DNA from 3 places in the Streptomyces sp. NBC_00273 genome. Region 1 is predicted to be linked to each of the others. Evidence: riboswitches for the same ligand, from Rfam matches in the RefSeq annotation. Region 1 holds a riboswitch; each other region holds the start of a gene.

Region 1 (9,146 bases):
GGCGGTGGCGGAGGACCTGCGGCACTTCGCCCCGGACCTGCTCCGCTGGCACCTGCCGCGGTACTTGGGCGGCCGCACCACCATCGCCACCGATCGGCGGATCCTGCTCGCCTCCTACGGCGGCCCCGGGGGGCCGACCCTGTCGGTCACCACACCCCACATGAGCGAAGGCCCGCAGCGGCTGCGCCTGCACTGCGCGCCGGTCACCGGGAAGAAGTGGAACCTGTACACAGGCAGCGGCTTCACCTCCCAGAACTGGACCGCGGTCCGGCCGTTCTGGGACGCCCGCCACGTGTCCGAGTTGGGCGCGCGCTTCGCCGACCCGGACGGCCTCGCCGAGCGGATCGCCGCGCTGTGGGCCCGCAAGGACGTGGTCGGGGCCTTCGCGGCGGCAGGCGTCGCGTGTGACCTGACCGTCCCCGCTCCGCAGCAGCACCGGCGACAGATCGACCCGGAGGCGGTCCTCGCGGGGATGACCTTCGACCTCACCCGGCTCGCGCCGGAGGTGGCGCGGCTCGTGGCGGCGGGAGCGGGAGACCGGTACCGGCTCGCGGCCGGCTGGCGTACGTACCTCCTCTTCGAACACACCGGACCGCACGGACTGCGGGCACGCGTCGTCGAACAGGCCGAGGCACTCGACGTCCCGGCCCTGCCCGGGTACGTCTGGCAGCGGCTGCCCGACCTCGAACTGGTCCGGACCGGACTGGTCTCCCCGCGCGAGCTGCATCCGCTGGTGGCCGCAGCGCTGTTCCCCGGCGCCGGCCCCGCCGCGGGTCCGCCCGGCCCCGGCACGGGCGGGTCGGCCCGGGTGCGGTGCCGTGGCGGGTGGCACGAGGTGCACTCGCGGGGCGGCGTACTCGACGTTCCGCACACCCCCGAAGAGCAACAACGTGAGCGTGCCATGCGGGCGTTCGGCGGCGCGGTCTCCGGGTGCTTCGCCGTGCAGCAGAGCTGGACCACGGGCGAGGGGCGGCTGCCGCGCGCCCTCCAAGTCCAGCGGCAGGAACTCTTCCTGTACGCCCAGCACGGTGACACCCCGGGTGTGGTGGCGCTGCTGGACGCGGGTATGGACCCGCGGATCCGCGACGCCCGCGGCCGCGGCCTGCTGCACGCGCTCCACCTGCTCGACCACGAGGTGCTGCTGCCCCGGCTGCTGGCGGCCGGGCTCGATCTGGAGGCACGGGACAAGAACGAACGCACCCCGCTGCTGTCCGCCGTGCACTGGGGCGGTTCGGCCGACCTGGTCAGGGCCCTGCTGGCGGCGGGCGCCCGGATCGACGTCGTCGACGAGCTGGAACTGTCGCTGTCCCAGGAGGTTCTCCGCTACAAGCGCACCGACCTCACCTTCCTGCGGGACCGCGTCAACGAGGAGTTCCCCGGCATCGGCGCCGACTGGTACGACGATCACTTGGCGTACCGCGAGGACGACGCGGACGAGGACGACGAGGACGACGACGCATGAGTGCGACCCAGCCCCAGCCCGCCCGCGCCCTGGCCGCCGCCGACGCCCTGGGCGCCCGGCTGGGCGCCACCCGCACCGAGCCCGCCACCAACCCCCAACTGGAAGCATTGGCGCTCGCCGTGACGGCCAATCAGCCGGTGCTCCTGTGGGGTGAGCCCGGCATCGGCAAGTCCGCCGGCATGGAGCAGCTCGCCACCGCGCTCGGCGTGCGGCTGGAGACCGTCATCGCCAGCGTCCACGAGCCCTCCGACTTCGCGGGGCTGCCCATCGTCGGCGAGGACCCGGCCACCACGGGCGTCCCCATGGCCCCGCCGGACTGGGCGGTACGACTCGCCCGCACCGGCCACGGGCTGCTGTTCTTCGACGAGCTGTCCTCCGCCCCGCCGGCCGTGCAGGCGGCCCTGCTGCGCGTGGTCCTGGAGCGCCGGGTCGGCAGCCTGGAACTGCCGGCGGCGGTACGGATCGTCGCCGCGGCCAATCCGCCCGCCAGCGCCGCGGACGGCTGGCACCTCAGCCCGCCGCTCGCGAACCGCTTCGTCCACCTCGACTGGACGCACAATCCGCGCACCGTGGCCCGCGGCATGGCCGGCACCTGGCCCGAGGTGGCGATCCCGGCCGTCGATCCCGCCAAGGCCTCCGGTTCGGTCGCCCGGGCCCGCGGCGCCGTCTCCGGCTTCCTCACCGCCCGTCCGGGCCTGGTCCACCACATGCCGGCCGAGGCCGCCGGACGGGGCCGCGGCTGGCCCTCCCCGCGTACCTGGGAGATGGCCCTGCGGCTGCTGGCCACGGGGTACGCGGCATCGACGGGCCGGGAAGCGCTGGCTGCCGCGCTCACCGGCGCCGTGGGCGAAGCCGCCGGGATCGAACTGCTCTCGTACCTCGAACACCTCGACCTGCCCGACCCGGACCGGGTGCTGGCCGACCCCGACGCCTTCGCCCTGCCCGAGCGCGGCGACCGGCAGCTGGCCTTCCTCATCGCCGTGGTCGCGGCCGTGCAGAGCGAGCTCACCCGTCCCCGGTGGGAGGCGGGCTGGGCGGTCCTCGCCAAGGCCGTGGACGCGGGCGTGCCCGACGTCGCGGCCCGCGCCGCCGCCGACCTCGCCGCGATGCGCGACCTCGACTGGCCGGTGCCCGCCGGCATCGACGCCTTCGCGCAACTGCTCCAGCTGTCCGGCTCGCTGCCGGGCGGCAACTGAGCCCGGTCCTGCGCCGTGCGCCCGGAGTTGGACCGCGCGAAGCTGCTGGCGGCCCGTTACAGGGCCGCCGAGACCCGTCCGTACCTCGCTTCCGCCCTGTACGCCCTGACCGTCGTCCCTTCGGCCGGGGTGCGCACCATGGGCGTCGACCGGCACTGGCGCTGCTACGTCTCGCCCGCCTTCGTCGAGGCGACCCCGGTGGCCCAGCTGGCCGGGGTGTGGATCCACGAGGTGGCGCACCTGCTGCGCGACCACCACGGCCGGGCGGAGCGGCTGCCCGCCGCCGACCAGCGCGACCACGTCCGGGTCAACATCGCCCAGGACTGCGAGATCAACGACGACCTGCTGGCCGACGGGCTGGCGCTGCCCGAGGGCCGGATGGAGCCCAGGCTCTACGGCCTGCCCACGGGCGGCCTGTTCGAGACGTACCTGCCGGCGATTCCCCCGACGCCCCACGGGCCGGACTGCGGCTCCGGTGCGCACGGCACCCCCGTGCCCTGGGAGCTGGGCGGGGACGGCGGCCCCGCCCGGGTCGGACCGGTGGAGGCCGAGGCCCTGCGCCGGCAGACCGCCGAGGCCGTACGGGCCCACCGGCGCACCCGGGGTCGGGTCCCCGAGGGCTGGGCCCGGTGGGCCGAGGAGGTCCTGGAGCCCTCCGTCGACTGGCGCCGGGCTCTGGCGGGAGCGGTCCGCGAGGCCGCCGCCTGGGCGGCCGGCGCGGTGGACTACACGTACCGCCGCCCCTCGCGCCGGACACCCGCGCTCGGCGGCCGGGTGGTGCTGCCCAGTCTGCGCAGGCCGCTGCCGCGGGTGGCCGTCGTCATCGACACCTCGGGATCGATGGGCCCGGACGAGCTCGCGGCCGCGCTCGCCGAAGTCACGGGCGTCCTGCGGGAGGTGGGCGTCGGCGGCAACCGGGTCGCCGTCCTCGCGTGCGACGCCGACGTGCACGCCGTGACCCGGGTGCGCAGTGCCGGCGAGGTGACCCTGGCCGGTGGCGGGGGGACGGACATGCGGGTCGGCATCGGCGCGGCCCTGGCCCTGCCCGACCGGCCGAACATCGTGGTCGTGCTGACCGACGGGTTCACGCCCTGGCCGGACGAGACGCCGTCCTGCCGGCTGATCGCCGCACTGGTCGGGAACGCACCGCCCCCGCCCCCGTCCTGGGTGGAAACCGTACGCGTCGACCTGGCCACGTGAGGGCGGCAGGTGCGGGCGATTCGCCAAGTGACCTGCTTCCGGCGGCCTTTGCCGACACGGCACCAACACGCCCCTCAATGACGCATCTTGTCACCCTCTGTGTTTAACGGCCCGCAATTCGGTAACAAGATGTAGTGACAGGCAGTCACCACTCGACGAAAGGCAGGACCATGAACCTCGTCAACGTGCTCATCCTCGTCGCGGTCCTCGCACTTGTCGGCCTTCTGATCGCAGCCCCCAGCGCCACCGTGCGGCGCAACCCGTTCCCGGGCCGGCGACAGCGGGCCGACCGCCGCCGCTCGGGCGCTCCCCGGTCGACCCAGGTACCCGGTCAGCGGGGCATCCAGCACCACGCGCCCTGACCCGGGCAGGGCAGCCGGCCGTCAGACGGCTTCGGTGGCGAAGAGCTCCAGGTGGGCGCAGTGCGGGCAGCGAAACGCCTCGATGCGCCGCCGGGGCTTTCCCAGCCGTTTGGCACCGCCGAACAGACCGCGTTCCAGCTCCCCGGCGATCCAGCGCGCGTACCCCCGGGCCCCCTCGCCGGCGTCCTCGACGAAACCCGGCTCCAGGCCGACGCCACCGCAGTACGTACATCTCATCGCGTCCACGGGCCGAGTGTAGGCAGCGGGGCCGGGGCGCCGGCGATCGGTCCGGCGCCGCGGCCCCGTGAGGAACTTCACCGCGAGGGACGTCCCCGACCGCGGCCCGCGTTGCTAGATTGTCCGGCGGCCGGTCCAAGGCCCCGGACGAGATGCGCCGTACCCGGTTACGCACGACGACGCGCGAGGTGCTGCACGAGCAGCGCCGTCCGCTGTCCGCACCCGGGCAGCGTCCTCGTCGAGCAAGATGGGCGTACGCCATGACCGTGCCACTCACCCGCAGCCTGTACCGGACGACCGCGCACGCCGCGGGGGGACGTACCGGATCCGTCCGCACGGACGACGGACGCCTGGACGTCCGCCTCGCCCCGCCGCGCAAGAAGGTGCCCGGCACCACCAACCCCGAGCAGCTGTTCGCGGCCGGTTTCGCCGCCTGCTTCACTTCCGCGCTCGCGGAGGTCGCCGCCGAGTTCGGGGCGGACGCCTCCACCGCACGCGTGGCCTGCGAGGTCCAGCTCGGCACCACGGACACGCCCGCCGGGTACGGCCTCGCGGTGACGCTCACCGTCGGCCTGCCCGGGTGGCGGGCCGTGGACCTCCAGCCCCTGCTGCACCGGGCGGACGCGGTCTGCCCGTACTCCCAGGCCGTGCGCGGCAACGTACCGCTGACGCTCCTGGCCCTGGACGAGCCCGCCGAGCCCGAGGCGGTCGAGTCCGTCGAGCCCGCCGCCGATGACCGCGCCTGAGTCCGGGCCGGGCGGGCACCTCCCGGACGGCCCCGGCGTTCCCGTGCCCGAGCACGGCGCCTGGCTGCGGCGCGGCATCAGCCGCGACGGCGGGCCCCTCGTCGAGGACCGCGAAGTGGTGTGGCTGCAGGCCGGGTCGTACTACGCCGACAGCCGGGGCTTCGCCGGCGAGACGTCCTTCGACGGCTCCCAGGTGCACTTCCACCACCTCACGGGCGAGCCCGGCGAAGACGCCGGCACCTTCCGGTGGGACGGTGCGAACCTCGTCGAACGGGGCACCAACCCGGACGGCAGCACCTTCCTGGAGATCTGGGCCCCACTGCCCGCTGCCGACGGCGCGTGCGGCTCCTGGTCGGGCCCGGACCACCACGTGGTGCGCGTCGGCCGCCACGTGGTGCACGTCGATTCCGGTGCCGGTACGTACTGGCGGCTGTAGCCGGGGCGGCGGGGAACCGTCAGTGCAGGAGACCCGCCGGGAGGTATTCCGCGTACTCCGAAGCCGGCCGACCGGTGGCCTGGCGGACCAGGTCCTCGATGGGGTCGACCGCCTCCTCCGACAGGGGCCTGCCGAGTCGGGCGGCGACGTCCTTGCGCAGGGTCGGGAGCATGGCGTAGAGGCGGTCGCCGGGGCAGGACGTGGCGTTGAAGTCGCGGTGGCCGTAGATCTCCGACGCGGGCAGGCCGTACTGGTCGCAGACGTGTGCGCACAGGTCGGCCAGGGCCGCGTACTGCGCCGCCGGCGGGTCCTGCGAGGTGTACGTGCCCTCGTTCTCGATGCCGATCGACACGGTGTTCTGGCCGACGCAGTGTGCCGCCCGCACCTGGCGGGTGCCGGTGCGCAGCTCGGCCAGGCTGTTGTGGCGCCCCTCCAGCACGAAGGCCCCGCGGCTGACGGTGAAGTGCTGACCCGTGTCGATCCAGCCCTGCGCGTCCATGTGGTACGTCTGGATGGCGCGGGCGAGGGCGAAGGCGCGCTGCTGCGAGTAGTCCGTCACGTTCGCAGTCGCCGTGTGGTGGACGATGATCCGCTCCGGGCCGTTAGCCAGGACGACGACGGGTTCGGACGCCGCCCGCGCACCCCAGGCGGCGCAGCCGATGATGTCCGGGCCGGCGGCGGAGTACGCCCGCCCCGCCGTGGCGAGCGGCAGTGCCGCGGCGGCGGTCAGGGCGAAGGCTCCCCTGAGGACCGACCGGCGGGTGTACGGGGCCGCGGCGCGCGCCGACGGCTGGTGCAGTGCGGAGGAGGTCATGCGGCGCCATTGAAGGGGACTCCCCCTCCACCGGCCGCGCAGACACACCGCGCAACCCCCGGACGTACCACCATCGGTGGCCCCACCGGGAGTCCTCGGCGTCCGACACGGCCTAGCCGAGGCCCTGGGGAGTCTCCTCCCCGTCGGTCCACCAGACGCCCAGTCTCTGGCGGACCAGGTACCAGCCGCCCTCGGGGCCCCGGCGGAAGTCCCAGTCGTACGGACCGCCCATGGAGTAGGGCGAAGAGCTCTGCCCGCTCCCCGTCACGGCGACGAACCACATGTACCCCACGCCCGTCGCCCGGTCCTCCTCCACCTGGAAGTCCATGTTCAGGATGTGGTGCTGCATGCTCGGGAAGTGCGCCTCCGCCTCCTCCACCTTCGCCCGGACCGCCTCCCTCCCGCGGATCTCTCCCCACGGCCCGAACTCCAGTACCGCGTCCTCGGCCCAGCACTCGATCCAGGTCCGCCAGTCCTTGCGGTCCAGCGCCCGCCAACCGCGGATCATGAGCCGCCGCAACGCTTCCTTGTCCTCCAGGACCCGCAGTCGGCGCAGCAGGTCCTCGTACGCCACTTCGGTCCCCGTGGTCACTGCGCGCTCGCAGCAGGGCGTACGACGATCTCGTTGACGTCGACCTCGGCCGGCTGGGCGACGGCATAGGCAACGGCTCCGGCGATGGCGGACGCCGGCAGCGCCACGGCGCGATAGGCCTTCATGGCCTCGCGCGCGGCAGGATCGGAGATCCCTTCGGCCAGCTCCGACTCGGTCACGCCCGGAGAGACCAGGGTGACCCGGACGGAGCCGTCCGACTCCTGGCGCAGCCCTTCGGACAGGGCGCGGACGGCGAACTTGGTGGCGCAGTAGACGGCCGCGGTGGGCGACACCTCGTACGCGCCGACGGAGGCGACGTTCACGAAGTGCCCGCCGCCCTGGGCGCGCATCACCGGCAGGGCGGCGGCGATCCCGTGCAGCACGCCCTTGACGTTCACGTCGATCGTCCGGTCCCACTCGTCGACCTTCAGCGCGGCCAGCGGCGAGAGCGGCATCACCCCGGCGTTGTTGACCATGACGTCCAATCGGCCGTAGTGCTCCCGGGCGGCGGCCACGAAGGCCTGCACGTCGGCGGCGTCAGTGACGTCCAGCCGCCGGAAGGCCGCCGTACCGCCTGCCTCGTTGATCTCCCGGCTGAGCGCAGCGAGCCGATCGCCGCGCCGCGCGCCCAGGAGCAACCGGTGGCCGTCGGCGGCCAGCCGCCGAGCCGTCGCCTCACCGATCCCGCTGCTGGCTCCGGTGATGGCCACCACCTTGGCTTCGTTCCTCATCCCTGATGCCTGCCCTACTCCTCGTTCGAAGCGGATGACCCCGCCCGACCGAGTCTGGACAAGCCGCAGTCGACCGACCAGGACGCACCGCACCCTGGCAGTACGCCTCCCCGCGCCCTAGGTCCTGCCGTCAAAGTGGCGTCGGCCGAGCCCGCGGCGTCCGGTGCCGTGCATGGCAAGACGGAGGGGCGCCCGTGTACTGGACGTACTCGGGTGCCCCGACAACGCGGCCAGGTGCGGTGCCGGGCGTCGCGGGCCCGACGGGACTTTGACGACAGGGCCTAGGCTGCGGCCCTCTTGCGCTACGTGGAGACGCTGCCGCTACGTGGTGACGCGGCCGAGCCAGAGCAGGTCGCGGGCCCGGGTCATCGCCACGAAGAGCCGGCTGCGGAGCAGTTCCTCGCGCTCCCGGGCCGTCTCCGACGTCTCCGTACCACCCGCCGTACCGCTCGCCGTGCCGGTCGGGGTCCCGTGCGCGAACACCGCGTCGTACTGGGGCAGGAGGACGTTCTTGAACTCCAGGCCCTTGGCCCTGCGGTAGGTGCCCAGCTTCACCGCGTCGACCGCGCGGCCGTCGTAGTGCTCCAACAGGCGGACCGCGATGCCCGCCTGGGTGAGCAGCCGCTGGTAGTGGCCGACGGCGCGCATGGAGGGGCACAGCAGGGCGGTGTCGGCCGGCGCGCCGGCGGGCAGGGAACGCAGGGCGTCCAGGAGTTCCCTGTCGTGGGCTTCCACCGTGGGCCTGGTGACGCGTACGACGTCCCCGTCGTGGTAGGTGAGGTCGACGTCGCGGCGGCCCGGGGTGCGCTCGCCGTCGAGGTCCTCGAAGGCGTCGTCGGCCACGACGGTGAGGGCCGCGTCCAGGATCTGCTTGCTGTTGCGGTAGTTGGTGCGCAGCACTTGGCCGCGGTCGCCGCGGATGTCGATGCCCGCGTCGCTGAGCCGGAAGCCTCCCGGGTACACGGTCTGCTGGCCGTCGCCGACGAGCAGCAGACCGTTCGGAGCGTCACCGACGAGTGCGTGCAGCAGGCGCACGCCGACGAGCGTGAGGTCCTGTACCTCGTCCACGACGACGGCCGCGTACGGGGGCCGCTCGCGCCGGCGGACCGCTTCGGCCAGGGCCAGGGAGAGGACGTCGTTGAAGTCGTGGACGCCGCGCTCGCAGCGCAGCGCTTCGTACGCCTCGTACAGCTCCCACATCGACTGCCGGTGCGCACGGTGCAGACGCGCCTTCCGCCGCCGCCTGGGGACGGTCACGTACTCCTCGAAGCGGGTGAGGCCCCGCCCCTTGATGACGTAGTCGATCTCTTCGCGCCAGTAGGCGGGGGCCGGGTCGAGCTCGGCCAGGCGGCTCCCGCGGCCGACGTTCT
Region 2 (9,146 bases), 100 kb from region 1:
CGCGCGCGAAGGACGTCGGAGATCGTGGGATCGGGCATGCCCTCATGCTGCGCAGGGGACAACCCATAGGACAAATGTCAGTTTCCGATGAACTCATCGATATCATCGATGAATGTTCGACGAGAACCGACTCCGGGTGTTCGCCGCCATCGCACGCGAGGGTTCGGTGACGGCTGCGGCCGCTGCGCTGCACTACGCGCAGCCGTCGGTCAGCCACCACCTCGCCAAGCTCGAAGCCGAAGCCGGTGTGCCGCTCGTCCAGCGGGCGGGCCGCGGCATCCGGCTGACCGAGGCCGGCCGACTGCTCGCCGATCGCGCGGAGGAGATCCTCGGCCGGATCGATTCGGCCCGGACCGAACTCGCCGCCCACGCCGGTCTCAGCGCCGGACGGGTCCGCCTCGCCGCGTTCCCCTCGGCGCTCGCCACGCTCGTACCCACGGTGGCCGCCGCCTTCGGCGTCGCGTACCCGGACATCGAACTGGCACTGACGGAAGCGGAGCCTCCCGAAGCGCTGGCGGCCCTACGGCGCGGAGAGGCCAACGTCGCCTTCACCTTCCACCACGGTGACGGTCCGCCCGGAGGCCGCGAGGGCCACACCGTGACACCGATCCTGCACGAGCCGGTCTACGTCGTCAGCCGGGCCGGCGCGTCCTGGCCCGGTCCCCGTACCGACCTCGACACCTACCGCGGACAACGGTGGATCGCCGGCTGCGAGCGGTGCCGTACGCACCTGCTGACAGCGTGCGGGAAACGCGGCTTCACTCCTACGATCGCCTTCGAGACCGACGACTACGTCGCAGCCCAGGCACTCGTGGCCGCCGGCCTCGGCGTCAGTACGCTGCCCGGCCTCGCCCTGCGCGCCCATCTCCACCCAGGCGTGCGGATCGACCGCCTACCGGACGACCACCGCTTCGTCGACGCCGTCGTCTACGGCGCACCACCGCTCCCGGCCCCGGTCGAAGCCTTCCTGAAGGTCCTCAAGGAGACCGCCGTCCAGCCGGTGCCCTGGCCCTGACGGCAGGACCCGCCCGCGCCGGGCGGCCTTCACCCGCTGCGAGGACCTTCCGTAGGCGGCTTCAGTCCCACCAGAACGTCCAGTGAGCGTTGCCCAGCAGTGCTTGCTCCGCGTAGGGCCGGATGTTCTCGTACCCCTGCCAGACGTTGTCCGGGCAGAACGCGAAGTGTTCCGCGGCGATCGCGAGAGCCTCGTCCAGTGACTGCGGTGGAGCTGCCACGGACAGGTCCAGCCGCGCGTACGACAGGGCGACCACCCGGGCTCCGAAGCGGTCCTCCCAGGAACGAAGAACGGCACACAGCCGCGCCACGTCGTCCACGTAGTTGGCCGGACCCGACCAGCCGATCGCCGCGGGGACGTCCGCAGGCCGGCCCACCGGGACCAATGCGAGCCGAGGGCTTTCGAGCCAGGTCCCGATCAAGGCATCGGCAACGTCCCCGGCGGTCGCCTCCGGATCTGCCGGCGTCCCTCCCACCGACGCAAGTCCGGGCCAGCGACCGGTGAACGGGGCGATGGTCTCGCCGGCGTCCCCTTCGTCTTCGTTCTCCTCGGTTTCCGATACCGCCGACTCCCAAAGGGCCCGGAGAACATCCTCGGCACGGTGATCGCCGGGGTCCGACATCATGCCGGGATCCAGCTCACCGCCCCACCACTCCTCGCTGCCCGATGCGTCCTGAAGGAGGACGGGTTGCAGTCCCTCGGCATCCCGGACCGACCGGGACCGGGACGACCGGTACCGTGCCCACGTGCCGGGCACCGCGGTCCCGTCGGCCACCCAGAGCAGCGGCTCGTGCCAAGGGCCGTCGCGGGTCCCGGTCACCAGCGAGCCCGGGGGCAGGCCGAGGCCCGACGTTTCGCCCGTCGGGTCGGTCGACAGCACCGCGAGCGGCGTGGAACGCGTCGTCATGCGGATGAAGGTATCGGCCCCCACTGACATTGATACTCGTAGCGGGTTCCGGTGGTCGTGGCTCTGCCACTGACTGACGCCCTGCTGGGCTGTCTTCCCGCTGTACCGTCCGGCTGCCGGGCCCGTTCTTCATGGCTCCGGCCAGGTGGAACATGACCTGATAGGAGCTTGGTCAGAAGCCCCCTCAATGTCCTGTCTGTCCCACCTGGCCGGTGTCACCTCCGGCTAGGAAGGCACCTCCAGCATGACAGCAGCGGACACAGCGGGCACGAGCGGCCAGTGGGTGTTCGGCGGTGTGGACTCGCACGCCGACACCATCCACGTCGCGGTCATCACCGACAACGGCGGCCACCTCGCCGACGCAGAGTTCCCCACCACCACCGCCGGATACACGGCAGCCCTGGCCTTCCTCTGCGCCCACGGGGACGTGATCGCGATCGGCGTGGAAGGCACCGCGTCCTACGGAACCGGGTTCACCCGCGCCGCCGTCGCCGATGGCCTGAGCGTGCTCGAAGTCAACCGCCCCGACCGCGCCGAACGCCGCCGCAGCGGCAAGTCCGACCCCATCGACGCCTACGCCGCCGCCCGCGCCGCACTCTCCGGACGCGCCTCCAGCGCGCCCAAGGACGAGACCGTCACTGGCATACGCGCCCTCCACAACGCCGCCCGGTCCACGGTCAAAGCCCGCACCGCCGCCATGAACCAGATCGGGCACATCCTCGTCAGCGCCCCCGAAACCATCCGCGCCCGCTATCGGGCCCTGCGGGGAAAGCCGCTCATGGATGCCCTGGCACGACTGCGGCTCACGGCAACGACAGACGCCGTCCACACCGCCGTGCTGAGCGCTTTGAAGAGCCTCGCCCGACGCGTCCAGGCCCTGACCGCTGAACACGACGAGCTCACAGCAACACTCGACAGTGTGGTCACCGAACACAATCCGGGCCTGCGGGGCGCCTACGGCGTCGGCCCCGACACCGCGGCCCAGCTCCTGATCACCGCAGGCGGCAACTCCGACCGTCTCCGCACCGAAGCTTCCTTCGCGGCCCTGTGCGGGGTCGCCCCCGTTCCTGCCTCCAGCGGGAAGACCAACCGTCACCGCCTCTCCCGAGGCGGCGATCGCGCCGCCAACGCGGCCCTCTACCGGATAGCCCTCGTCCGCATGGCCAGCGACCAGCGCACCCGCGACTACGTGGCCCGCCAGACCGCGGCCGGCCGGACCAAGAAGGAGATCATCCGCCTCCTCAAACGGGCCATCGCCCGGGAAGTGTTCCGCTACCTCACCACGACGGTCGCCGTCCCCGAGGTCGCGGACCTGCGGCCCACACGCCAGGCCAAGAACATCACCCTCACCGCCGTCGCCCACCACTTCGGCGTCTGGCCATCGGTCATCTCATGCATCGAACGCGGCACCCGCCGCGACGACAACCTCGCCAACGCCTACCGCGACTGGCTCACCACTGCTTGACAGCCAATAGGAGCTTCAGCGCCTCAGTTGCAGCCAGGCCGCGCCCCGAAGCCAACGAAGCGGGCTTCCGGCGGGACGCATCCCAGTGGCCCGGACCGGTGCGGCGTGCGAGCCTCACCCCGTGGACCGAGCCCGCCGTACGTGGGACGCATCAACTCAGACGAAACTGGAGCTGGAAGCGAACCCGTGCGGTCCTTCCGTCGGGAAGTCGTAGAACACGTCGGACTCCGCGTCGCCGGTGAGGAGCACGGACCGCAAGAACTCGGCACACGACCGGGCGTGGAATTCCCATTCCCGGCCGCGTCCCTCCTTGACCGCCACGGTCCACCGGTCGGGTTCCTGGTCGGGGCGGGCCAGCCAGTGAAGACAGTCACCGTTCTCGGTCACGGCCCAGGCGATGGCGCGGGATCCCGTCCCGTCGAGTTCGGAGGGCTTGGGCTCCCCGCCCGTCCAGAGCCCCTGCTGGGCTGCGGCGCGGATGTGGTTCTCCGACGCCAGGTCGTAGTACTTGTTGGGGCAGTCCGGCTCCAGTACCCAGATGGCGTCGTCGAAGAGGCCACCGCCGTAGAGGTCGACGAGCTGCTTGTAGTCGCTCGGTAGGATCGTTCCGAGCTCCTCTTCGACGCGCGCCCAGTCGTGGGCCCGAGGGGCATCCGTCGGTGGGATCGCGCGGGTGAGGTGGGCGATGGCAGGGTGCACGGCCGTTGTTCCTCCAGCTCGGGTTCCGCCGTCCCTCCGGCAGGTTGAGGACAGCGGTGACGTCGTATGCGACGGGCTCCGCTGAGCCGCCTCCTCCGGATCCTGCCGGATGATCCCGGTCCGCCCGCCCCCGGCAAGAAGGCGCCCGGCCGAAGGCGTTGCCCGTCCTGGCGACCCGCCCACGGGCATCGGCTAGGGGTTCCAGTAGCGTCGGTTCCATGATCGCCCTCGATGCCCTCGTCCGCCTCTGCCCGCCGCCCGCCGATCCGCCGCCCGCGGTGGACTGGGCGCAGGCCGAGCGCGCCCTGGGTGTGGCTCTGCCCACCGACTACAAGCGGCTCGTCGAGACGTACGGCGACGGCCTCTTCGACGACACGGTCTGGCTGCTCGTCCCCCACTCCGCCCACAACGACTGCGACCTGCACGCGCAGAAGACGGAACGGGACGAGATCTTGGCCAACCTATGGGAGATCGAGGCGAAGCCCGCCGGCCTGCTGGAAGCGGGGGCCCTGGTCCTGCCGTGGGCGTTCGAGGAAGGCACGGGGGCCTTCCTGTACTGGCTGGTGAGGCCCGGCCAGCAGCCCGATGAGTGGACCGTGCTCTACAACGAGGGGCGCGGCCCCCTGTGGGAGGACCACGACATGGGGTGCTCGGCCTTCCTCCTGGCGGTGCTCACGGGAACGGCGGAAACGGAATACTTCGGCCACCTCAGCGAGGTGCCGAAGCCGACGGAGCACTGGTTCGAGACGGCCGGCCAAGTCTTCGGCATGCCCAGCCACTGACACCGACGGGATGCTCTCGACACGTCGGTTCGCCGCAGGGCACCGGACCGGGCGCCGGGCAGCAGGGCCGTGGATCAACGTCGTGGTAGCGTCGCGGCGGAGGCTCACAGGTGCCCGCCCCGGACGAGATGTGCGCCGTACCCGGCCTGCTAAGACGACGCACTCAGGAGGCGTCATGGCTGCAGACACATCCCCTATCGATTTCGACGGCCCGGCTTCCGGGCCCCGCGAGTTGGACGTCCGCTGGATCCACGGCTCACCATCGTCCAAGCACAACACTGACCCGGACATCCAGGTCCACGCGTACGACGAGCACACGGTCATCCTGCGGCAGAACATGGCGATCCACTACGAAGCGCCGTTCCTGTTCCTGCTGTTCGGCAACGACCGGGCGGTGCTGATCGATACCGGGGCCACTGCGTCACGTGCGTTCTTCCCCCTGCGCGTGGTGGTGGACCAGCTCGTCGACGACTGGCTCGCCCGCCACCCCCGCCCGGAGTACCACCTGCTGGTGCTGCACACACACGCCCACGGCGACCACATCGCGGGCGACGGTCAGTTCGCCGACCGCCCCGACACCACGGTGGTCGCAGCGGAACTCGCCACGGCCTGGAAGTACTTCGGATTCGACGAGAACCCCGCGGCCGTGGCGAGGGTCGATCTGGGAGGCCGCACGCTCGAGTGCCTGGCCACCCCCGGGCACCACGAGGCAGCCGTCACGTTCTACGACGCGTGGACCGGGTTCCTGCTCACCGGCGACACGGTCTATCCGGGCCGCCTCTACGTCCAGGACCGGTACGCCTTCTCCCGGACCATCGACCGCCTGATCGAGTTCTGCGAACGCAGACCGGTCACCCACGTCATGGGTTGCCACATCGAGATGACCACCGAACCGGGCGTGGAGTACCCGGTCCGCACCACCTACCAGCCCCACGAACCCCCACTGCAGATGACGACCGGCCACCTGCACGAGATCCGCGCCGCACTCGACGAGATGGGCGACCAGCCCCGCCGACTCGCCTTCCCCCTCTTCGTCATCTGCCCGGACGACTGAGCCACGCCGAGTAGCCAGCTGGTTCCCCACCAGCGCATTCGCGGATCAGACCGCGCCGCACGTTGCCGCGGCGCACACGAAGAGTGGCCGACGGAGCACGGTCGGCAAGAACGGGCGGGGCGGCGAGGGTCGGGTGCCGGCTCCCGGCGACGGCGGGTTCGGTGCTGAACCGGGGCGCCCCGGCGGTACGCGACGGGCTCACGGCTCGCACAGACGTACGGCGAGGGCGGCGATGTCGTCGTCGAGGCGTCCCTTGCTGTGGCGGAGGAGGTCGCGGTGAAGGGCCGTGAGCAGTTCGTCGGGCGGTGTGGGGGGCTGCCGACGCATCCAGGCCGCCAACGGGAAGAACTCGCCGTCGCGGGCGCGGGCCTCGGCGATCCCGTCGGTATAGAGGAGCAGGAGGTCGTCGGGGGCGAAGTCGAACGTGTCGACGCTGTAGTGGTCGCCGATCAGCTCCGCGAGGCTGAGCAGGGGAGAGGGGGTGGTGGACTCGAGCGTGAGGACCTTCCCCTGGTTGAGGAGCAGGGGCGGAGGGTGTCCGCAGTTGAGGATGTCGATGCGTCTACCCCCGTGGGGGATCTGGACGAGGAGGGCGGTGGCGAAGCGCTCCAGGGGCCCCTCGGGGGGGAACGCGCCGTTGTAACGGGTGCTGCTGGCGTCCATGCGGCGTGCGACGTCGACCATGTCGATCTCGCCGTACGCAGCCTCCCGGAAGGCGTTCACGATCGCCGCGGCTGCCCCCACCGCCGGCAGGCCCTTGCCCCGGACGTCGCCGATGAGCAGCCTGACCCCGAACGGCGTGTCGACCACCTCGTAGAAGTCCCCGCCGATGCGGGCCTCGGCCGCGGCCGCGAGGTACAGCGACTCGATCTCGATGCCGCCGAAGCGGCGCGGCAGGGGGCTGAGCACCACCTGCTGCGCCGCGTCGGCGACGAGCCGTACCTGGAAGAGGGTGCGCTCCCGTTGGAGCCGGACATGGCTCCCGTACGCGGCGGCCACGGTGACCGCGATGATCCCCGCGGCCGTCCACCACGTCCCCAGATCCGGGAAGACGAAGCTGAGGCCGATCATCAGGATGAGACAGACCGTCCCGAGCAGGACGGTGGGCAGCACCGGCCACATGGCGGCGGCAAGGGCCGGCGCCGCGGGCAGGAGACGGCTGAAGGCCATTTCCGGCGGAGTGTTGTACGCCAGGCTGGCGATGACGACGGTCAGGATGACCGGCGACAGCCGCACAAGTCGTCCCGGGCCGGGGCGCCTGCGTAGCCGCGGCCGTCCAGACTCGATCACACTTCACAGGATATCTACGTAATCGGGTCATAGCGCTCTGGCGGCCGGGGTCGCGATCTCCGCTTGCGGACAGATTCTGTCCGCAATGGGGTGTTCCCGCCCTGGCAGGCCGAGCTGGAGGCCGTCCTGCACGGCTGCGACCTCGCCACCACCACCGCCACCGGTCAGGACGCTGTCGGCCACCTGGACGCCGTAGAGGGCGGCTCCCGCGGACGCCCCCGCGCTCGACCGGTTCGCCGCCTACGTCGGCCGCACCGTCCGACCGGTCGGTCCGGTAGGTGGGGCACGGTCGTCCGAACGTCGGTTCGCCCCCGGACCGATCGGACGACGACCGTTGCCGGTCCGCCCGCTCACGGCGGGACGGACGCTGCCCCCTGTTACTCCAGTGGGCTGACGTGGGGGACCCGAAGTGCCACGATGATCCGTGCTTCAACAGTGTGCCGGACGGGACGCGGTGAGTGCGGTGACAGCGTGTCCCGGAGGCAGCCCTACCCCACGAAAGGGCGGACATCCGATGCGCTTCACCCCCCTCTTATCGTCCTCGGTCAGCGACCGGGACCCGGGTGCGGACGATCCCATACGTCTCTACTACAACCACAAGACGCAAGAGATCCTGCACAAGTACGGTCCGGGCCCCCGTGTCCACTTCCACGTGGGGCTCTACCCGGACGGTCCGCCGGACAGCACCGTCCCCCAGCACGTGCTGAAGCAGCGCCTGTTCGACGCTCAGGAGCGGATCGTCGAGCACGCGGCTCGGTCGTGGGGCGCGTACGAGACGTCTCCCCGGCGCCTGCTGGACATCGGCTGCGGCCTGGGCGGGACGTCGCTGTACTGGGCGCAGGAGCACGGAGCATCGGTCACCAGTCTCACCGTCGCGGCGGAACACATCCCGTTCGTCCGGCACTTCGCACGGCACGCAGGGGTCGGGGAGCGGGTGAAGCCCGTACTGGCGGACGTGCACGACCTGGACGAGAGCTGCGCGTACGACGCCGTCTACGCCAACGAGAGCAGCGGCTACACCGACCGGACCCGACTCTTCCAGGTCGTCGCCAAGGCGCTGGAGCCCGGCGGATGGTTCGGGATCCAGGAACACTTCGTGGGCCGCTCCACCTGGCGCGAGTTCATCGACGGCTACTACAGAACGCGATTGGGACTGAGAGGGGAGTACCTCGCCGCTGCCGAGGCGGCCGGTTTTGAACTCGTGCACGAGGAGGACGTGACGGATTCGGTGGCGGAGTTCTGGGTGCAGTCCATGGCGTGGAACACCGCCGAACTCGACCGGCTCCGCGCGGGCGCGGGCGCCGAGCCCGGCGCATGGACCGGCGAACGGCTCGAACAGTCGACGCTCGCGCACAGCAGGTTCTTCCGGCTCTGGCGGGACCACGCGGTGCAGACGCGGCTGCTGCGCTTCCGGCTCCGGAGCCGCCGATGACGGCGTCACCGGCACCGGCACCGGTACCGGCACCCGCACCCGCACCCCGCCCCTCGCTCCTCGGCACGCGCCTGCCGTCCTTCTACTGCCCCCTGGAACGCGACCTCGTCCACCCCGAGGCGAAGCAGGTGGAGGCACGGGCGGTCGAGTGGCTGGACGCCTTCGGCGTCTACCCCGATCCGGTCGAGCGCGCATGGGGTCTCGCCACCCACAGCGCCGACTTCTCCTGCCGCATCGTCCCCGACGGGAACGTGGACGCCCTCCTGCTGTTCGCCCAGTGGAACTACTGGGCCAACGCCGTCGACGACTGGCAGGATTCGGGTTCCGACGAGGTGGGCACGGGTGCCGTCGTCGAACACGGCGTACGTCTGCTGCGCACCATCGAGGACCCGGGCGCCTCGGTCCTGCCCGACGGGCCGATGACCCGTGCGCTGCTGGACCTGGTGCGCCGCACCCATGCGATGCTCACGCCCTACGAGCTGCGCAGGTTCGTCGAGGGGAC
Region 3 (9,146 bases), 4.4 Mb from region 1:
AGCCGGCCGCCGATGCCGAGGGCGTGGAGCCGGGCCCGGACCACGTCGGCGGAGAGGAAGTTCTCCCCGACGAACTCGCCCAGGGTGACGCCGAGCTGGTCCTTCTTGGTCGGGATGATCGCGGTGTGCGGGATGGGCAGGCCGAGCGGGCGCCGGAAGAGGGCGGTCACGGCGAACCAGTCCGCGAGCGCGCCGACCATGCCGGCCTCGGCCGCGGCGGCGACGTACGCGGCCCAGCCGCCCGCGCCCCAGGCGTGCTGGGCGTACTTGGCCAGTACGTAGACCAGCGCGACCAGGATCAGCAGCCCGGTCGCGGTGGCCTTCATCCGGCGGACCCCGCGGCGGCGCTCCTCGTCGGCGGCGCTGAACACGAACGCGCCGCGGGTGGGTGGCGGTGGTGCGGTACCTCCGGTGGTGCTGCGGTTCTCCACGTGCTCCTGCCTTCCCCCGGGGGCGCCGGTTTTGTCTGCATAGCATCCGACTCCTGGGCGGGACGAGGAGTTCCCGCCACGCCAGTCCGCTCCCGCGGGGGCGACGATGACAACCCGGGGCGCGGCCCCGGGTACCCCTGCCCTACGGGCCGGTCCGCTCCCGCGGGTGGTCAGTGATAGCCCGGGGTACGCGCCCGGGCGGGTCCGGGTCGTGCTGTGGGCCGGGATCCGGGCGTGGTGCGGGCCGGTGCGCGGGGCCGGACAGGGGTATCTCCTCGGCTCGGCGCGTGCGGGTATGTCTCGGCAGTACCCAGCGGTCGCGCGCTCGTCCTGCGGGGACACCCCTCACCGTCCCCGCTCCCCACGCGTCGGGGCGGCTTCGGGGCCACTGTCGGAGCCTTGCCGTGGGGTGGGGACACGGTGGAGTGTCCCCGCAGGACGAGCGCGCACCACCGAGCACCACCGCGACGTGCCGCACCGCGCGAGCCGAGGAGACATTCCGGCGGGGCACCGCCCCACACCACCCAGCCCCGCCGGCGCTTGAGGCGCGGGGTCCGGGGCAGAGCCCCGGCACCACCGACCGGCCGGAGCCGAACCGCAACCCCGGCGGGAGCCGAACCGCGGAACCCCTACAGCTCCTTGCGGAGCGACGGGCCGCCCAAGGGACGCTTGCGCTTCTTGACCTTGATCTCCACGCCGCCCCAGAAGGCGAATCCCGTCACGACCACCCGCGGCGCACCCGGCTCCCACGGGCCCGGGGTGTCGCGCTGGTCGAAGGCGCCCATGAAGCCGAAGCCCCGGACGTCCACTTCCACCCCCGGCGGCACCGTGATCTCGATGCCGCCCATGATCGCGACGCAGTTGATCACCACCTCGCGCTGCGCGAAGTCCGCCTCGCGAAGGTCCAGTTCCCCGCCGCCCCAGAACGCCACCGCGTCGAACCGCGCCGGCACCGTCCACCGGCCCTTGCGCTGGAAGCCCGACATGACCGCGACGGCCATCGCCGAGCTGCCCCCGCCGCCGATCCGGCCCGTCCAGGGCTCGGCCGCCGCCGTCGGCGGAGCCACCGGCCCGCCCAGCGGCCCGCCCGCCGGCGCCGGCAGGTCCCGCGTCAGCGGCTCCAGTTCCGCGTACGTCCGCGACTTGTACGCCGCGTCGAGCCGCTCCTCGAACTCGTCCATGTCGAGCCGGCCCTCGGCGACGGCGTCCCGTAGACGCTCCACCACCCGGTCCCGGTCGGCGTCCGACGCCCTCAGCTCCGGCAACGGCTTCTCCGGCCGCTCGTCACTCATGCGGACCAGACTATGCAGGGTTGTCGGGGAGTTGTATGGCTGAGCCCCTGAGATCGCCCCCGGATTCTCCCCGGCTTTCCCCTGATGCGAAGGGGCGGGGGCCGCGGGGACCTCGGGGAAACGTCAGCCGCGGCCCGCGTACATCCGCGCGATCACGTCCTCGATGTCCGGCTCCCGCACCGACAGGTCCACCAGCGGGTAGTCCGCCGCCACCGCCGCCACCAGCGGCGCCGCCGACGCCCCCGCCGGGAACGCCAGCCACTGCCGCGGCCCCTCCACCTTCACCACCCGCGCCCCCGCCACACTGATCGGCGCGAGCTCCCGCTCCAGGTCCACCACCAGCGTGCGCTCGCTCTCACCCGCCGCCCCCGCCGCGTGCAGCCCGCCCAACGGCCCGTCGTACATCAACCGCCCGTGGTCGATCACCATCACCCGCTCGCACAGCTGCTCGATGTCCTGGAGGTCGTGCGTGGTGAGCAGCACGGTCGTACCGAGTTCCTCGTTCAACTGCCGCAGGAAGCCCCGTACCTTCGCCTTGCTCACCACGTCGAGCCCGATCGTCGGCTCGTCCAGGTACAGCACCTCCGGATCGTGCAGCAGCGCCGCCGCGATGTCCCCGCGCATCCGCTGCCCCAGCGACAACTGCCGTACCGGTACGTCGAGCAGCTCGGCCAGGTCGAGCCGTTCCACGCAGCGCTCCAGGTTCTCCTCGAACCGCGCCCTCGGCACCCGGTACAGCCGCCGCATCAGCCCGTACGAGTCCTTCAGCGGGAGGTCCCACCACAGCGTCGTGCGCTGTCCGAACACCACCCCGATCCGGTGCGCGAGCCGCATCCGCTCCCGCGCCGGGTCGATGCCCGCGACCCGCAGCCGGCCGCCGCTCGGGGTCAGGATGCCGGTCAGCATCTTGATCGTGGTCGACTTCCCGGCGCCGTTGGGCCCGATGTAGCCGACCACCTCGCCCCGGGCGACCTCGAAGCTGATCCCGTCCACCGCCCTGACCTGGCGTTTCTCCCGGCGCATCAGGCTCACACGGCGCCGTACGTCAAAGACCTTCTCGACCCCGTCCAGCGAGATCAGCGCATCCGCCACAGCTCTAGCTCCCCGTGCTTCGGTACGAACGACCTCCCGCGCGCCACGCCAGCGACGCGGGCAGGAACACCACGAAGGCCACCAGCGGGCTCAGGTACGCGACCCACCCGGGCAGGCCCAGCGGATCGGGCCGCCCCAACACGTACAGCGCCGGCAGCCAGTTGACGAAGGCCAGCGGGACGATGAAGGTCACCCCGCGCAGCAGGTCCTTCGCGAAGACCGTCGGCGGGTACTGCAGCATCGTGCAGCCGCCGTAGGTGAAGGAGTTCTGCACCTCGGCCGCGTCCCCGGACACGAACTGGAAGGCCGCCCCGGCCACCATCACGGCCCCGAAGATGGCCGCCCCGGCGAGCACCATCACGGGCACCAGCAGCACCTTCCCGACCGTCCAGTCCACGTCCAGGGTCCAGACCGCCCAGCCCATCACCCCGACGCCCTGCCCGATCCGGCCCAGCCGGCGCAGCGCGAACCGGTCCGCCGCGACCTGCGCCAGCACCGGGACCGGCCGCACCAGCATCGTGTCGAGCGAACCGTCTCGGATCCGGGCGCCGATCCGGTCGGTGTTCCCCAGCAGCAGGTCCGCCAGGCCCAGGGAGGCCGAGCAGGACCCGTACAGCAGGGCGATCTCGGGCAGCACGAAACCGCCGAGGGCGTCCACGTGGGAGAACATGATGTAGATCGCGACGAAGTCCAGGAGCGTGATCGCCGCCTGCCCGAAGGTCGTCAGGACGAAGGACGTCCGGTACGTCATCGTGGAGCGGATCCACATGCCCACGATCAGCCGGTAGCCGCGCAGCCCCTCCAGCATCGGGCCGCGCCGCCCCGTCCCGGCCGCCGCGGCATCGCGCGCCCCCTCCCGGCCCGGCTCCCGCTCCCGCGCCCGTGCCCGGTCGGGCGCGCGCGCCGGTACCGCCTCCAGCTCGGCCTCGGCCTCAGCCACCCTGGACCACCACCTTCCGCGTCGCGGCCGACTGCAACAGCCGCCCCGTGCCCAGCAGTACGAGCGCCCACCCGGCCTGGAAGCCCAGCGCCGCGGCCGCGCCCCCGGCCCCCGCGTGCTCGCCCAGCAGGACGTCCATCGGCACCTGCAGCATCGCCGCCCACGGCAGGATCCGCACCAACTCGCCGAACCCTCCCGGGAAGACGGTCAGCGGCAGCAGCATCCCGGAGAAGAAGATCGAGGCGACGGTGGCCATGACGTTGATCCCCGCCCCGTCCATCAGCCAGAAGGCCACCAAACCCACCATGTAGCGCAGCGCGAAGCTCACCACCAGTGCCAGCAGGACGGACACCAGGAACAGCAGCCACCGCACCGGATCGACGGGCAGCGCTAGCGGGAACGCGAGCGCCCCCGCCACCAGCGGCAGCACCCCGCGGCCCAGCAACTGGAAGCCCGCCCGGCCCAGATCGGCCGCGAGCCACCACAGCTGGAGGTCGGCGGGCCGGTAGAGGTCGACCGCGACGTCGCCCGTCCGGATCCGCTCCTGGAGCTCCTCCTGGAAGCCGCCGCCGATCAGGGCGGCTGCGGCGAGCAGCGATTGGCTCACCCAGACGAAGGTCAGCGCCTGCGCCTGGTCGTAGCCGCCGAGTCCGGGCCGCTCGTCCCACAGCGCGATGTACGTGTACGCGACGATGAACCCGAACACGGTGTTGGTGAACACCCCGGCTGCGGTCGCCGTCCCGTAGGTGGCGTAGCGCCTGAATCCGCCCGCCGCGACCGCCGGGTAGAGACCCGCCGCCCGAAGCGCTCCGTTCTGCACTCTCCGGCGCACCGTATCCCTCCGTTTCCCACGTCGTTCCTACGTCGGCCAAAGCGCGCGAGCTTAGTACGGAGGGGCGAGCCACGCGACCGATTTATGCCCGTCCGGGGCGGAATCAGTGGCCATCGGGTAGACAGCATGAGGTACAGAAGTGGATGTTTTGAACGGCGTCGAGGAGTCCTGGAGATGAGCGACCAGTCACCACCCCCGGGCTGGACCCCTCGTGACCCCGACACCCCGCCCGAGGTACCGCAGCCGCGGGCAGAACCGCCGACCCCGCAGCAGGCGCAGCAGGCACGGCAGGCACAGCAGCCTCCGCACCAGGGCGGCGGACCGGGGAAGAAGGCCCGGCGCAGGAGAACCGGCTGGCGCCGCTTCCTGCCCACCTGGCGCATGGTCCTCGGCGGCATCCTGTTCATCGCCCTGTTGATCGGCGGCGCCCTCGTGGCCGGCTACCTGCTGGTCGACATCCCGCCGGCCAACGCCGCCGCCACGGCGCAGTCCAACGTCTACCTCTACTCCGACGGCTCCCAGATCGCCCGCGACGGCGAGGTCAACCGCGTCAACGTGCCGCTGTCGCAGATCCCCCGGACCGTGCAGGAGGCCGTACTGGCCGCCGAGGACCGGGACTTCTACTCCGAACGGGCGGTCGACCCCAAGGCGATGCTCCGCGCCGCCTGGAACACCGCGACCGGCAAGGGCACCCAGTCCGGTTCGACCATCACCCAGCAGTACGTCAAGAACTACTACTTGGGCCAGGAACAGACGATCAAACGAAAGGTCAAAGAGTTCTTCATTGCGATCAAACTCGGTCGCGAGAAGTCGAAGAACTACATCCTCGAGGGCTACCTGAACACCAGCTACTTCGGCCGCAACGCCTACGGCATCCAGGCCGCCGCCCAGGCCTACTACGGCAAGGACGTGGGCAAACTCACCACCGCCGAGGGCGCCTACCTCGCCACCCTCCTCAACTCCCCCAGCGCCTTCGACGTCGTCTCCCACCCCCAGAGCCGCCCCCGCGCCCTCGCCCGCTGGAACTACGTACTCGACGGCATGGTCAAGAAGGGATGGCTGACCCCCGCCGAACGCGCGGCGACGCAGTTCCCCGAACCGGGCAAGGTCCGCGCGGCCGCCGGGCTCTCCGGCCAGCGCGGCTACCTCGTCGAAGCGATCAAGGACTACATCGTCGACAACGAGATCCTCGACGACAAGACCCTCGCCGAAGGCGGCTACCGCATCACCACCACCCTCGACAAACGCCGCCAGAGCGCCCTCGTCGGCGCCGTCAACGACCAGATGGTCAGCAAGCTCGAACCCGACAAGCGCAAGGCCGACCGGCTGGTCCGGGCCGGCGGGGTCTCCATCGACCCGGCCACCGGCAAGGTCCTCGCCATGTACGGCGGCATCGACTACACCAAGCAGTACGTGAACAACGCGACCCGCCACGACTACCAGGTCGCCTCCACCTTCAAGCCCTTCGTCTTCGCCGCCGCCGTCGAGAACGACTCCCGCACCCAGGACGGCCGCCGGATCACCCCGAACACGATCTACAACGGCGACAACAAACGCCCGGTCGTCGGCGGCCGCATCCGCTTCGCCCCCGAGAACGAGGGCCAGGTCTCCTACGGGAACATCAGCGTCAACACCGCCACCGACCTCTCCGTCAACGCCGTGTACGCACAGATGGCGGTCGACGTCGGCACCGCCAAGGTCAAGAAGACCGCCATCGACCTCGGGATCCCCGAGAACACCCCCAACTTCGTACCCGGCCCGGCCATGGCCCTCGGCACCCTGCAGGCCAGCGTCCTGGACATGACCCAGGCCTACGCCACCCTCGCCGACCACGGCCGACGCACCCCCTACACCTTCCTGGAAAGGATCACCAAAGGCGGCGCCACCATCGGCCTCCCCCAGCGCGCCCCCACCCAGGCCATCAGCCGCGAAGCCGCCGACACCACCACGTCCATGCTGGTCAGCGTCGTGGACAACGGCACCGGCACGGCCGCCCTCGCCGCCGGCCACCCGGCCGCGGGCAAGACCGGCACCGGCGAACTCGACCGCTCGGCCTGGTTCGCGGCCTACACCCCGGACCTGGTCACCGTGATCTCCATGATGGGCCAGGACCCGGACACCGGAACCCTGGAATCCCTCTACGGCGCCCTCGGCGAGGCCCGCATCGGCGGCGGCGGCTACCCCGCCCGGATCTGGGCCGCGTACACCAAGACCGCCCTGGAAGGCACCGACCCCGTCGACTTCGACCTGGAACTCCAGCCCGGCGCCGCCCCGCCCCCGCCGCCACCCAGCCCGGAATCCAACCCGCCGCAGGAGACCCCCGGCGAACCCTCGCCCAGCGCCCCCGAGCGCCCCACCCGACCCTCGCCGTCGAACCCGACGGGCGGCCGCAACCAGGGCGGCCAGAACAACGGGGGCCAGAACCAGGGCGGCCAGGACAACGGCGGCCCGGCGAACGGAGGCCAGGACAACGGCGGCCAAGACAACGGCGGCACCACCCAGGGCGGCGGCGACCAGGGCGGCACCACCCAGGGCACGCAAGGCAGCACCCAGGGCAGTGCGCAGGGCAGCGACGGAGGCCCCGCAGAAGGCCTGCGCCCGCCGTCGGCGTTCCTGGAATAGGAGGGAGGTCCAGCGGAGGGGGGGCGGTCAGTGACCGGAGGTCGCCTTCAGCCCCACCACGGCGACCAGCAGCAGACAGATGAAGAAGATCCGGGCGGCGGTCACGGGCTCACCCAGCACCGCCATGCCGAGCACGGCCGCGCCGGCGGCGCCGATGCCCACCCACACCCCGTACGCCGTACCGATGGGCAGGGTCTTCGCGGCGTACGACAGCAGCACCATGCTCGCGACGATCCCGGCACCCGTGAACACACTCGGCCACAGCCGGGTGAAACCTTCGGTGAACTTCATGCCGATCGACCAGCCGACTTCGAGCAGACCGGCGACGAGAAGCAGAACCCATGCCATGACGGCACCTCCGAGACGACGAACGGTACGGGGTGCGTCGTCTTGTCGTACCCGGTACGGCGCGTCTCGTCGGGGTTCTCCCCCACCGTAGCAAAAGGCCGCGAAAAGGGCCGGTGACCTGGGCCACCAGCCCTCGTTCAGCGCCTCAGAGGTACAGCCCCGTGGAGTCGTCCGACCCCTCCAGCCGCTCCGCGGCCACGGCGTGCAGGTCCCGCTCGCGCATCAGCACGTACGTCGCACCGCGCACCTCGACCTCGGCACGGTCCTCGGGGTCGTACAGCACCCGGTCACCGGGCTCGACCGTCCGGACGTTCTGCCCGACCGCGACCACCTCGGCCCAGGCCAGCCGCTTGCCCACCGCGGCCGTCGCAGGAATCAGGATGCCGCCGCCCGAGCGCCGCTCGCCCTCCGGCAGATCGGACTTCACGAGCACGCGGTCGTGCAGCATGCGAATGGGCAGCTTGTCGTGGGTGGTGTTCTCGCTCACGCCCCGAACCTACCTGCCCGCGCCCGTCCCGTACCGCTCAGGGTCATCCGCGCTTGCGGCGCGCCGACACCACGAACAGACCGACCAGGCTCACCGCGACCAGCGCGACGGGCACGATCCGGTCGACGCGCGGAGCCCCGTCGTCGTGGCGCAGACCGTCCCGCAGATCCGTCACGAGCCGGTTCACCGCGGCGAAGGCCCGCCCGGCGGTCTGGTCGACGGACGAGGCGACCCGTGCCTTCGCGTCCCCGATGATCGTCTTCGGGTGCATGCGCACGCCGATCTCGTCGAGCGTCTCGGCGAGCTGCTCACGGCGGCGGACGATATCCGCCTCGATCTGTGCGGGGGTCCTGGCTTCCGGCACCGCGCTGCCTCCGTCGTCGTGGTCGTGTGGGGCGTAGTCCGCCATGAACAGTCTGTCAGCTTAGTCTCATGGCATACCGATCCCCTCCCGAGGAGAGTGTCACGATGAGCGAGCGACTCCAGCCGGGCGACACCGCCCCCGCCTTCACCCTGCCCGATGCGGACGGCAACGAGGTCTCGCTCGCCGACCACAAGGGCCGCAAGGTGATCGTCTACTTCTACCCGTCCGCGCTGACCCCGGGCTGCACGAAGCAGGCCTGCGACTTCACGGACAACCTGGCCTTCCTGACGGGACACGGCTACGACGTCATCGGCGTGTCCCCGGACAAGCCGGAGAAGCTGGCGAAGTTCCGCGAGAAGGAGGACCTGAAGGTCACCCTGGTCAGCGACCCGGAGAAGGAGACGCTGACGGCGTACGGCGCGTACGGCGAGAAGAAGCTGTACGGCAAGACGGTCACCGGGGTCATCCGCTCCACGGTGGTCGTCGACGAGGAGGGCAAGGTCGAGCACGCCTTCTACAACGTCAAGGCCACGGGCCACGTAGCCAAGATCATCAAAGACCTGGGCCTCTGACCCCCGCCCCGACTTCCGAACGGGCCCGCACCACCCGGTGCGGGCCGTTCCGTTTATCGGACGTAACCCCCCGCATTCCGGTCCGTTAATCCGTACGAGGCCACGAACGCGCGGCCGGAACGGAGGGGGCCGGGATGCCGATCAGCCCGTACACGAAGGAACGCCT

What was found. Region 1 has a riboswitch for guanidine ahead of OG386_RS07300 (Ohr family peroxiredoxin). Riboswitches for the same ligand answer to the same signal wherever they lie in the genome.
Region 2: it holds a riboswitch for guanidine, as region 1 does, so the genes downstream of both, OG386_RS06835 (MBL fold metallo-hydrolase) here and OG386_RS07300 (Ohr family peroxiredoxin) in region 1, are expected to answer to the same signal.
Region 3: it holds a riboswitch for guanidine, as region 1 does, so the genes downstream of both, OG386_RS27160 (DMT family transporter) here and OG386_RS07300 (Ohr family peroxiredoxin) in region 1, are expected to answer to the same signal.

The regions. Positions count from the first base shown of each region.
Region 1 covers NZ_CP108067.1:1,697,277-1,706,422, forward strand. Annotated here, with positions in the region: gene OG386_RS07275 (ankyrin repeat domain-containing protein) at 1-1,462, shown strand, start outside; gene OG386_RS07280 (AAA family ATPase) at 1,459-2,658, shown strand; gene OG386_RS07285 (vWA domain-containing protein) at 2,674-3,858, shown strand; gene OG386_RS07290 (hypothetical protein) at 4,029-4,220, shown strand; gene OG386_RS07295 (hypothetical protein) at 4,242-4,457, opposite strand; guanidine-III (ykkC-III) riboswitch at 4,581-4,643, shown strand; gene OG386_RS07300 (Ohr family peroxiredoxin) at 4,718-5,203, shown strand; gene OG386_RS07305 (hypothetical protein) at 5,190-5,639, shown strand; gene OG386_RS07310 (peptidoglycan recognition protein family protein) at 5,659-6,453, opposite strand; gene OG386_RS07315 (nuclear transport factor 2 family protein) at 6,566-7,045, opposite strand; gene OG386_RS07320 (SDR family oxidoreductase) at 7,042-7,776, opposite strand; gene OG386_RS07325 (nuclease-related domain-containing DEAD/DEAH box helicase) at 8,098-9,146, opposite strand, start outside.
Region 2 covers NZ_CP108067.1:1,597,566-1,606,711, reverse strand. Annotated here, with positions in the region: gene OG386_RS06865 (threonine ammonia-lyase) at 1-38, opposite strand, end outside; gene OG386_RS06860 (LysR family transcriptional regulator) at 113-1,015, shown strand; gene OG386_RS06855 (DUF4253 domain-containing protein) at 1,077-1,922, opposite strand; gene OG386_RS06850 (IS110 family transposase) at 2,167-3,387, shown strand; gene OG386_RS06845 (SMI1/KNR4 family protein) at 3,544-4,086, opposite strand; gene OG386_RS06840 (SMI1/KNR4 family protein) at 4,305-4,868, shown strand; guanidine-III (ykkC-III) riboswitch at 4,965-5,032, shown strand; gene OG386_RS06835 (MBL fold metallo-hydrolase) at 5,044-5,922, shown strand; gene OG386_RS06830 (PP2C family protein-serine/threonine phosphatase) at 6,121-7,158, opposite strand; gene OG386_RS06825 (SAM-dependent methyltransferase) at 7,727-8,644, shown strand; gene OG386_RS06820 (terpene synthase family protein) at 8,641-9,146, shown strand, end outside.
Region 3 covers NZ_CP108067.1:6,143,312-6,152,457, reverse strand. Annotated here, with positions in the region: gene OG386_RS27190 (DUF445 domain-containing protein) at 1-431, opposite strand, end outside; gene OG386_RS27185 (DUF1707 SHOCT-like domain-containing protein) at 1,061-1,723, opposite strand; gene OG386_RS27180 (ABC transporter ATP-binding protein) at 1,847-2,815, opposite strand; gene OG386_RS27175 (ABC transporter permease) at 2,820-3,623, opposite strand; gene OG386_RS27170 (ABC transporter permease) at 3,748-4,575, opposite strand; gene OG386_RS27165 (transglycosylase domain-containing protein) at 4,762-7,209, shown strand; gene OG386_RS27160 (DMT family transporter) at 7,237-7,557, opposite strand; guanidine-III (ykkC-III) riboswitch at 7,589-7,659, opposite strand; gene OG386_RS27155 (GroES family chaperonin) at 7,703-8,044, opposite strand; gene OG386_RS27150 (DUF3618 domain-containing protein) at 8,088-8,408, opposite strand; gene bcp (thioredoxin-dependent thiol peroxidase) at 8,513-8,980, shown strand; gene OG386_RS27140 (HNH endonuclease signature motif containing protein) at 9,115-9,146, shown strand, end outside.